DNA from 2 places in the Ensifer sp. MJa1 genome. Region 1 is predicted to be linked to the other one. Evidence: riboswitches for the same ligand, from Rfam matches in the RefSeq annotation. Region 1 holds a riboswitch; the other holds the start of a gene.

Region 1 (4,891 bases):
ACGCCATCATCATCGACCTTCCCGAAAATGGCCTCAGCGTCTTCGGCAACCGCATCCGGCTGGAACAGGTGCTGATCAATCTGTTGCAGAACGCACTCGAAGCGCTGGGCGAACGCGCCGACGCCGAGATCCGCGTGCACTGCGAACACGGCCCCGACGACAGGCTCTTGCTCGTCGTCGCAGACAATGGCCCCGGCATCCGCCCGGAGATCCTCGAAGATCTCTTCACCCCCTTCAACACTTCCAAGGACGAGGGGCTGGGCCTCGGCCTTGCCATCTCCAAGGAGATCGTCGCCGACTATGGCGGTGAGATCTTCGTTGAAACCAGCGACAAGGGCACCGTCTTCACGGTACGCCTGAAAAAGGCCTGAACGATGCAGCCGTCCGTGTATCTCATCGACGACGACAATGATCTGCGCAAGGCGATGAAGCAGACGCTCGAGCTTGCGGGCTTGAGCGTTACGGCCCATGCGAGCGCCGCCGAGGCGCTTGAGACGCTTGATGCCGATTTCGACGGCATCGTTGTCAGCGATATCCGCATGCCCGGCATTGACGGGCTGCAACTTTTTCGCCGTGTCGCGACTTTCGACAAGGACCTGCCCGTGATCCTGGTGACTGGCCACGGAGACATCCCGATGGCAGTGCAAGCCTTGCAGGACGGCGTCTACGACTTCATTCCCAAACCCTTTGCGGCCGACAGGCTGGTGCAGAGCGTGCACCGCGCGCTCGAAAAGCGCCGGCTCGTCATGGAAAACCGCGCCTTGAAGCGGGCAGCCGAGACCGCCGGCGACAGCCTGCCGCTGATCGGCCAGACGCCGGTGATGGACCGCCTGCGCCAAACGATCAAACATATCGCCGATACCGATGTCGACGTGCTCGTCGCCGGTGAGACCGGCAGCGGCAAGGAAGTGGTGGCCACGCTGCTGCACAATTGGAGCCGTCGCCGCGACGGCAACTTCGTGGCGCTGAATTGCGGGGCACTTCCGGAGACGGTGATCGAGAGCGAACTCTTCGGCCACGAAGCGGGCGCGTTCACCGGCGCGTTGAAAAAGCGCGTGGGACGGATAGAGCATGCAAGCGGCGGCACGCTGTTTCTTGACGAAATCGAAGCGATGCCGCCGGCCACCCAGGTCAAGATGCTGCGGGTTCTGGAAGCTCGCGAGATCACGCCGCTCGGCACCAACCAGGTGCGCCCCGTCGATATCCGCGTCATTGCCGCCGCCAAGATCGACCTCGGCGACCCGGTCCAACGCGGAGACTTCCGCGAGGATCTCTATTTTCGGTTGAATGTCGTCACCTTGTCCATCCCGCCACTGCGCGAGCGTCGCGACGATATCCCGCTGCTGTTTTCGCACTTCCTGACCCGCGCGACCGAGCGCTTCAAGCGCGACGCGCCGGTCGTCTCGCCGGCGGTGCAACGACATCTGATGACTCATGCCTGGCCCGGCAATGTGCGTGAACTCTCGCACTTTGCCGAGCGGGTCGCGCTTGGTGTCGAAGGCTCGCTGGGCCAGACCGCTGCGGCAACCGATCAGCCGGGTTACGCGCTGCCAGAGCGGTTGGAGCGCTACGAAGCGGAGATCCTGAAAGAGGTGCTTCGCGCTCAGCGCGGCGACGTCAAGGCAACGATCGAAGCGCTCGGCATTCCACGCAAGACCTTCTACGACAAGCTTCAGCGTCACGGCATCAACCGCGCCGATTACGCCGAACGCGGCGCACCGGAAAAGTCCGGCCGCTAGGCTTTCCGGAGAGACCGAAAATTCCCGCATAGGATGCATCTTGATCGACGAGCGAATTCACGCTTGACGACGCAGGCCGATCGATGGCTATCTTCTGGGCATTCACCAGGGGGGTCCCGCCAAGGGGCTGAGATACTGCTGGATGGTCGGCTTGCCGGCTGTGGCGCAGTGACCCGTTGAACCTGATCCAGTTCATACTGGCGTAGGGACGGTGCAGATATCGAAGCCACGACTCCGCTTAGTCGGTCGTCCGGCGGCGCGTCTTTCATCCTCTCGGCATCAGAACTGGGTCTCCAACCGCAACTTGGAGCCTCGTCATGAATATTGCCACCAAACCTGCAGCCCTCTCGGTCACACAAGGGCCGCTCCCCGCCTCCCGCAAGATCCACAAGCCTGGTGTCCTGCACCCGGACATCCGCGTGCCGATGCGCGAGATCGCACTGCACCCGACCTCCGGCGAGCCGCCGGTCACGGTCTATGATTCCTCCGGCGCCTATACGGCCGACGATGCCGAGATCAGCATCGAGGCGGGCCTGCCGAGGCTGCGCCGCAACTGGATCCTCGCCCGCGGCGACGTCGAGACTTACGAGGGACGGATCGTGCGGCCGGAGGACAACGGCTTTGCGACCGGCGACCGACTGACGCCGACCTTTCCGCTCCAGCACACACCACTGAAGGCGACCGCCGGCAAGGCCGTGACCCAGCTTGCCTATGCGCGCGCCGGCATCATCACGCCGGAGATGGAGTTCGTGGCGATCCGCGAGAACCTCGGCCGCGATGCGGCGCGCGCGAAGGTCCGCGATGGCGAGAGCTTCGGCGCCCATGTCCCTGATCATGTCACCCCCGAGTTCGTCCGCCAGGAAATCGCCAGCGGCCGGGCGATCCTGCCGGCCAATATCAACCATCCGGAATCCGAACCGATGATCATCGGCCGGAACTTCCTGGTGAAAATCAACGCCAATATCGGCAACTCCGCCGTCACCTCGTCGATGGCCGAGGAGGTCGAGAAGATGGTCTGGGCGACCCGCTGGGGCGCCGACACGGTCATGGACCTGTCGACCGGCCGCAACATCCACAACATCCGCGAATGGATCATCCGCAACTCGCCGGTTCCGATCGGTACCGTGCCGCTCTATCAGGCGCTGGAAAAGGTCAACGGCATTGCCGAAGACCTCAACTGGGAGGTCTACCGTGACACGCTGATCGAGCAGGCCGAGCAGGGCGTCGATTATTTCACCATCCATGCCGGCGTGCGGCTCCACTACATCCCACTCACCGTCGACCGCGTCACCGGCATCGTCTCGCGCGGCGGCTCGATCATGGCCAAGTGGTGTCTGCATCACCACCGCGAGAGTTTCCTCTACGAGCATTTCGAGGAGATCTGCGCCATCTGCCGCGCCTATGACGTCTCGTTCTCGCTCGGCGACGGCCTGCGCCCTGGCTCGATTGCCGACGCCAACGACGCAGCGCAATTCGCCGAACTGGAGACGCTTGGCGAACTCACCCAGATCGCCTGGGCAAAAGACTGCCAGGTGATGATCGAAGGCCCCGGCCACGTGCCGATGCACAAGATCAAGGAGAACATGGACAAGCAACTGAAGACCTGTGGCGAGGCGCCGTTCTATACGCTCGGGCCGCTGACGACCGACATTGCGCCGGGCTACGACCACATCACCTCGGGTATCGGTGCTGCCATGATCGGCTGGTTCGGCACCGCCATGCTCTGCTATGTCACGCCGAAGGAGCATCTGGGCCTGCCCGACCGCAACGACGTCAAGGTCGGCGTCATCGCCTACAAGATCGCTGCCCACGCCGCGGATCTCGCCAAGGGTCATCCGGCAGCCCAGGTGCGCGACGACGCGCTGTCGCGCGCCCGTTTCGAGTTCCGCTGGGAGGACCAGTTCAACCTCTCGCTCGATCCGGAGACCGCCCGAAACTTCCACGACGAGACCCTGCCGAAAGAAGCCCACAAGGTCGCGCATTTTTGCTCGATGTGCGGCCCGAAGTTCTGCTCGATGCGGATCTCGCACGACATTCGTGCGGAAGCACAGAAGGAAGGCTTGGAAGCGATGGCGGCGAAGTACCGCGAGGGTGGAGATCTCTACATGCCGGTCGCTGAGGTCGAAGCTACAAGGTAAGGCGCAATACGTCGGGAGGGATGACTCGCACTCCCTCCCGACCGCGAGCCGGATGCTGGAGCCTGCCCTTGGGCAATCGCTTGCCCCCTGATCGGTTGAACGATATGTAAGGCTCACGCAAAAGTCGCGGCCGCCGAACCCGTCATTCACGCCAAGCTGCGTCTTCTGCGGCACTCTTGTAAGACGACGAAACAACGCCGTTACACAGGGAGAAAGCCTTGAGGACACGCCGGCTGAGACTGACGGCCCTGTCGATGGGCGGCCTTGCGGCACTCGCTGGAGATCTGCCACGCCTCGATGACAGCGGCAGTTTTGCCGCGGGTTTTTCCTGGATTGCCTCGGCCCATGCGGACGACGCCGATGGCGGCGGCGGGAATGGTGGAAATGGCGCTGATAGCACCGACCAGGGTGGCGAAAACGTCGGGAGCGGCGGAAGCAACGGCACAGAGGGCGGCGGCGATGGGGGCGGTGGCGATGGGGGTGGCGGCGATTGGGGCACCGGCGACGGTAGCGGCGTAGGCGGTGTGCCCGGCGGTGGCGGCGCAGGCGGCGGAGGTGGCGTCATCGACAGCGGTAGCCGTAGTGTGCACCAGTCATCCTCGCGCGACTCACGGGATTACGGACCAAGCGGCGACGATTGGCACGGCGGCAACAATTTCCTGAACCTTTTCCGCCAGGCGCCGGAAAGGCGTTTCGAACGGAGCCAACCTGAACCTTCCGCCCGGCAGAAGACCGTTCACACCAAAAGAGAGCCTTGAAGAGAGCCAACCTCGTCGCAACGAGGGGGGACCTGCGCTATTCCTCGAAACCGGACGCCGGATGTGCGCGTAGGAACGGGTTCTGATGCGCGAGGACCAGCTCAATTGGTGTAGGCGCTTACATTCGAGAAATGTCTATCCCGACCACGACCTGCCGGAGTGTGCCGGCGGAACTACGGATACAGACCGTTGGATTTTCTCGCCCCAATTGGCTCTCTAGCCACGACCAACCATCCGTTCGACCACGTCCAGCAGC
Region 2 (4,891 bases), on a different contig from region 1:
GCCTGGGGTCCGAAGGACACTTGCCGCGCCAGATGCGTTTGCCGTCTTGCCGGATTGAGATCGCGGTGTCTTTCAAGGAAATGTCGAGCCCGATATACTGGTTCATGGTTGCCTCCAACGAATGATGTTTGGGCCCGGTGCCAATCGGGAGCCCGTATTCCCATCTTATCGGGGGCAACCACCCCTACCAGTATCAACAGAGAAAATGGCCTGAGGAGATCGCGCCGCGATTATCCCATGTCTCAACGACGTCGACCCAAAGGCGTGGCTCGCCGATGTGTTTAGCCGCATCGCCGATCTTCCCGTCTCCCGCCTGCACGAACTGCTGCCGTGGCAATGGAAGACACACAAAGGGACGGCTATTGCGGCGGCCGCGTAAACAGCTCCCGGAACAATGCTTGCGAACGCGCCAAGCCTTCATCGGTCAGGATCAATGACTTCGACTTGTTGACTGGGTCGCCGATCAAGCCCTTCTTGTGAAGCCGATCCGTCGTTGCCCAGTCGAAGCCCTTCCAGGCACAGCGTTCGTTATGCAGCGTCAGCCATAGCAGCGCCAAAACCGCATCGTCGATCTTGTCCTCATCGATCTCCATGAACCGACGTTACCACGCGCGGCACCCAAAATCCTGCGGCCCTGCTCGGATGGATACTCCACTCAGCAAATCATCTTCTGAGCTATTTGTCACAGTGGTTCGGGTTTGACACCCCCCCCTACGCTGCCCTAGCATCCCTCCTGCCGAGGGGCGCACATTGACTGTGCTGAGATGGCGGTGAGCCAGACCCTTGAACCTGATCCGGATCATACCGGCGTAGGAACGGCAAGGGCCTCTCTGGCACTCCCGCGCCTCCGCCGTTCGTCTGGATCTCCGTGATTTTGGTTTCGGGAGATCACTGGTGCCAGTATGCAGTTTAGAATGTAGCGACGAAGAACTCTGGGGGGCGAGGCGACCGGCCCAGGGGCTCGATCTGTCGGATTCCTCCATACTGCATCGACGACCCACCTCAGTTTGTACGTGCTTGAGTTGGTCACTGGCCCGCGCGTTCGCCATCATCAGAGCTGCTTCTACATTTCAGTGGAGCCGGGCATGACTGCTATCGCCGTCACGATCGCGGGCTCGGATTCCGGTGGTGGTGCGGGTGTCCAGGCAGACCTGAAGACGTTTTCGGCACTCGGCGTCTACGGTGCCAGCGTGATCACGGCGATCACGGCGCAAAACACCCGCGGCGTTACCGCCGTCGAAGATGTTTCCCCAGCTGTCGTTTCCGCGCAGATCGATGCGGTGTTTTCAGACCTCGCCGTTCGTGCGGTGAAGATCGGCATGGTCTCGCGGCAGGAGACAATTGCGGCAATCGCCGGTGGCCTGAAACGCTACCGTCAGGCGGCGGTCATCGATCCGGTCATGGTTGCGACTTCGGGCGATATACTGATGCGTTCGGATGCGATTGCGGCACTCAAGGAGCAGTTGCTGCCAACGGCGCTGGTGTTGACGCCGAACCTGCCGGAGGCGGCGTTGTTGACGGGACGTTCCGTTGCCGAAGATGAGGTTGAGGTTTCGCGTCAGGCGGAGCTTCTTTTGAAGCTCGGCGCAGGCGCAGTTTTGATGAAGGGTGGGCACGGCAAGGGCCAGGAGGCCGTGGACATTCTCTTCGACGGCGAAAAGGTCCTTCGTTTGTCGCGGCCGCGGGTCGAGACCAGGAATGACCATGGGACCGGGTGCACGCTTTCGGCGGCAATCGCCGCTGGCCTGGCCCGCGGGCAGACGCTTTCGGACGCGGTCGTCGCTGCCAAGGCCTATCTGCACGAGGCGCTTGTCGCTGCTAATGGCTTGCGAGTCGGGCAGGGGCGCGGGCCGGTCCACCACTTCCATCAATGGTGGAGGCCCGATGATGGCAGGGCGATCCAGGCAACAGATTAGGACAGCAAGCAGCCCGGATGCGCGCGGTTCAGGCTTCCGAGTTTCAATGAACTCCAGGTTGCATTGAAAAAAGGAGCAGCCACCGCCATGGTCGAACGGCGCCGGCGGGTTTCAGCCGGGGACGCCGCCATCACACCGCGCCCGGCGGAACCTTCAGGCTACGGCGGCGCTGCGTGTCTCTTCCGGCGCTCCATTGAGCAGCTTGCGGTAGAGCGCCACATGTTCGCGCGCGCTCTCGGTATGGCTCATCGGCCGCCGGAGCGTGGCGCGCAGATTGTCCCAAGACCGCGGCGTGCTCAGGACGTCGATCAGACGGTCGGCGAGATCCTGGGCGCTGCCGGCGCGGAAATGATAGCCGTCCAGGCGGTCCCGCACCTTCTCGGCCATGCCGCCGATATCGGAGCAGAGGATCGGTCGGCCGTGGTGCAGCGCCTCCTGAATGACGATGGGCGAGTTCTCCCACCAGACGGACGGCATCACCACCCAGTCGGCCGAGCGCATCAGCCGTGGCATGTCCTGGTTCTGATAGGAGCCGTAGAAGCGGACGCGGCGGCCGGCGTCCTCGATCAGTTTGGCGACCTGTTCCTGATAGTCCTTCGGTTGGCGTTCAAGGTTGCCGCCGAAGATCATCAGCGAGGAATCGTCGCCCCAGATCTCGTCGGGCACCCGCGAGACCGCGTCGATCAGCACGTGAACACCCTTGAACGGCGTCATCTGGCCGAAATAGGCAAAGCGGTTGCGTCTGGCCGTCGGCGCAGGCAGGTCACGCGCTGGCGCCTTGTCGCCAAGCACGATGCCATTTTCGATGACGAAGATCTTTTCTGCCTCGATCCCCCAATCGACATAGCGGTTGGCAAGAAAGGCGCTCGGGGCTATGAAGGCGTCGGCCAGGTTGAGCATGCCGCGCACGAACTGTTCGCGCCGCACGAAGCGCGAAACCGGGATATCCGGGAAACAGCCGTGGCAACTGATCGGCGAAGCGCCGTTGCAAAGCTGGCCCGACGGTCGCTTCACCATCTGCCCGTGGTTGTGGCAGATCGACAGATATTCGTGGAAAGTGACAACGATACGCGCCTTCGGCAGCATGTCACGAACCGCATAAAGCGCTTCGAGCCCGAAGCCGATGATGTGGTGGAAATGGACGATATCGGGTCTGATGTCGCCGACGAAACGTAAGAGATCCTGGCGAATGGCGTCGGTGTCACCGTTGGACAGGAAGAAGTGGTCGTAATCCTCGGCGTGATAAAGCACCTCGTCCGTGGCGAGCCTCAGGCTCATCAGCGCCGAAGCACCATGCCGTGGCACGGGGTTACCAACGCGGGCGAGATAGACCGATTCGATGCCGGGCAGGCCGTTTAAGGCCTTGTGCTGGCTATGCGAGGCAATCTCAGCGCCACCGAGAGAGTGGGTCGGATGACCGTGCGAAATAACGAGAACGCGGAGCTTCTCACTCATGCGGAAATCTCCCTTGCTGTGGCGATTTCCGGCTCTGCCGCGGACATCCAGCGCGCGCGGAAAATCGTTTGGTCGGCGCGTTCCACATAGCGCGCCGATGCCGCCGAACCGGCGGCGCCGGCCTCATCCGATCCGAGCATCTGCAAAGAGGGCAGCCAGTAGGATTCGTATCCCTTGCCGCTCAGTCGCAGCGCCAGGTCGAGACCTTTCAGCGACGCGCCGAGATAGGCGGGTGCTGTTCCCGTGTCCTCGACCAGGGCGCTTCGTGGCAGGATGCAGCATTCGAGCGATGCCGTTGCAACCCGCGTCAGCTTGAGGCGGTTCACGGCACCAATCGGATAACCGGCGTAGCGGCTTGATTGCAGGTGATCCGGGCGGTCGAGCGAAGGGCTTCCGGCCCAGCGGATCGAATGGTCCTCATAGGCAAGGGTCGGCGAAATGATGCTTCCCCTGTTTGCATCGTAAGTGGCGATCAGCGTCTGGTACCAGCCGGGATTGGCTGGCGTCAGCGAGGCAGACAAGAGGACAACGGTCTCGTTGTCGATCGTGCGCGCACCCGCCTGGGCCAGGTCGCAGGCGTCGCCGGCGCCTTCGACCGATACCAGCCGCAACGGCAGCCGATAGAATTCGGCGATCTGCCGGATACGCGCTGCCTGTCTGCGGAAGCGCTCCGATTGCAGTACAAGGACAATCGGCGCCCGCCGTGTATGCGGGTCGAGGGCAAGCAGGCCCAAAGAAGCGGCGAAATCCTCGTCGGCCTCACCGGTTGCGATGATGATCGCCGGGCCCTGTGCCTGGTCGAAGGCTCCGATATCGAGCACGGTTTCGACGGCCGGCGGACGGGTGCGCGCAGCGCTCAGGAACGGAACGATCTGGCGGTCGATGATGTCGGGCAGAGACCAGCTCGTCGGATCGATCGAGTTCAGCAGGCGAAGGGCTGCGTGACGGGCGGTTACCCTGGCCGGAAACAGCGGCATGTAGGCGCGACGCGTGTCGCGAAGGGTAAGCTCGAGATAGACGGGGCTTGCGTGATCGCCGGCCAGCTCGCCGACAAAGCCGATGAACCCGTGGGAACGGCGATGTCCCTCAAAAGCATTCTTGAAGTCCGACCGGTCCGCAAACGCCTCCTCGACATCGGGGCGTTCTGTCCTGATCCAGGAGCCGTCGAGCCGCTCTTCCGCGCGCTGGCGGCGCAGGCGAACGCTTTGCACATGGTCGTCCGGGTCAAGCAGCCAGCCGGAAATCAGGAAGGCGCCGTCATCGCCTTGAAAGAGGCTGTCGACACCAAGCCGCACGGGTACTGGCAGGCCCGAAATCGTCTCCGTGCCGTCAAAGCCGTTGGCTGCCTCGCGCAGGCGCAGGAGCACCTGGGGCGAGCTTTGGCTTTGCAGCAGCATCGAGCGGATATGGCCGGGCGTCTCCAGCGGGCCGGCCACGAGCTTGCGCTCATGGACCGCGAGGTAACGCCAGGCGCCTTTTCCCCGGTAGAAAATACCCTGGATGTCGCGGGCCCGTGGTAG

The links. Region 1 has a riboswitch for thiamine pyrophosphate ahead of thiC (phosphomethylpyrimidine synthase ThiC). Riboswitches for the same ligand answer to the same signal wherever they lie in the genome.
Region 2: linked by a shared signal. The riboswitch ahead of thiD (bifunctional hydroxymethylpyrimidine kinase/phosphomethylpyrimidine kinase) and the one ahead of thiC (phosphomethylpyrimidine synthase ThiC) in region 1 are both predicted to bind thiamine pyrophosphate.

The regions. Positions count from the first base shown of each region.
Region 1 is NZ_JAKUMO010000002.1:404,952-409,842, reverse strand. Features, by position in the region: gene MKZ91_RS04620 (sensor histidine kinase) at 1-371, shown strand, start outside; gene MKZ91_RS04615 (sigma-54-dependent transcriptional regulator) at 375-1,739, shown strand; TPP riboswitch at 1,837-1,966, shown strand; gene thiC (phosphomethylpyrimidine synthase ThiC) at 2,057-3,877, shown strand; gene MKZ91_RS04605 (hypothetical protein) at 4,096-4,635, shown strand; gene MKZ91_RS04600 (Zn-dependent hydrolase) at 4,852-4,891, opposite strand, start outside.
Region 2 is NZ_JAKUMO010000022.1:5,251-10,141, forward strand. Features, by position in the region: gene MKZ91_RS24615 (IS110 family transposase) at 1-106, opposite strand, end outside; partial or broken gene MKZ91_RS24620 (transposase domain-containing protein) at 218-379, shown strand; gene MKZ91_RS24625 (DUF6429 family protein) at 360-593, opposite strand; TPP riboswitch at 730-833, shown strand; gene thiD (bifunctional hydroxymethylpyrimidine kinase/phosphomethylpyrimidine kinase) at 1,086-1,916, shown strand; gene MKZ91_RS24635 (glycosyltransferase family 4 protein) at 2,070-3,371, opposite strand; gene MKZ91_RS24640 (hypothetical protein) at 3,368-4,891, opposite strand, start outside.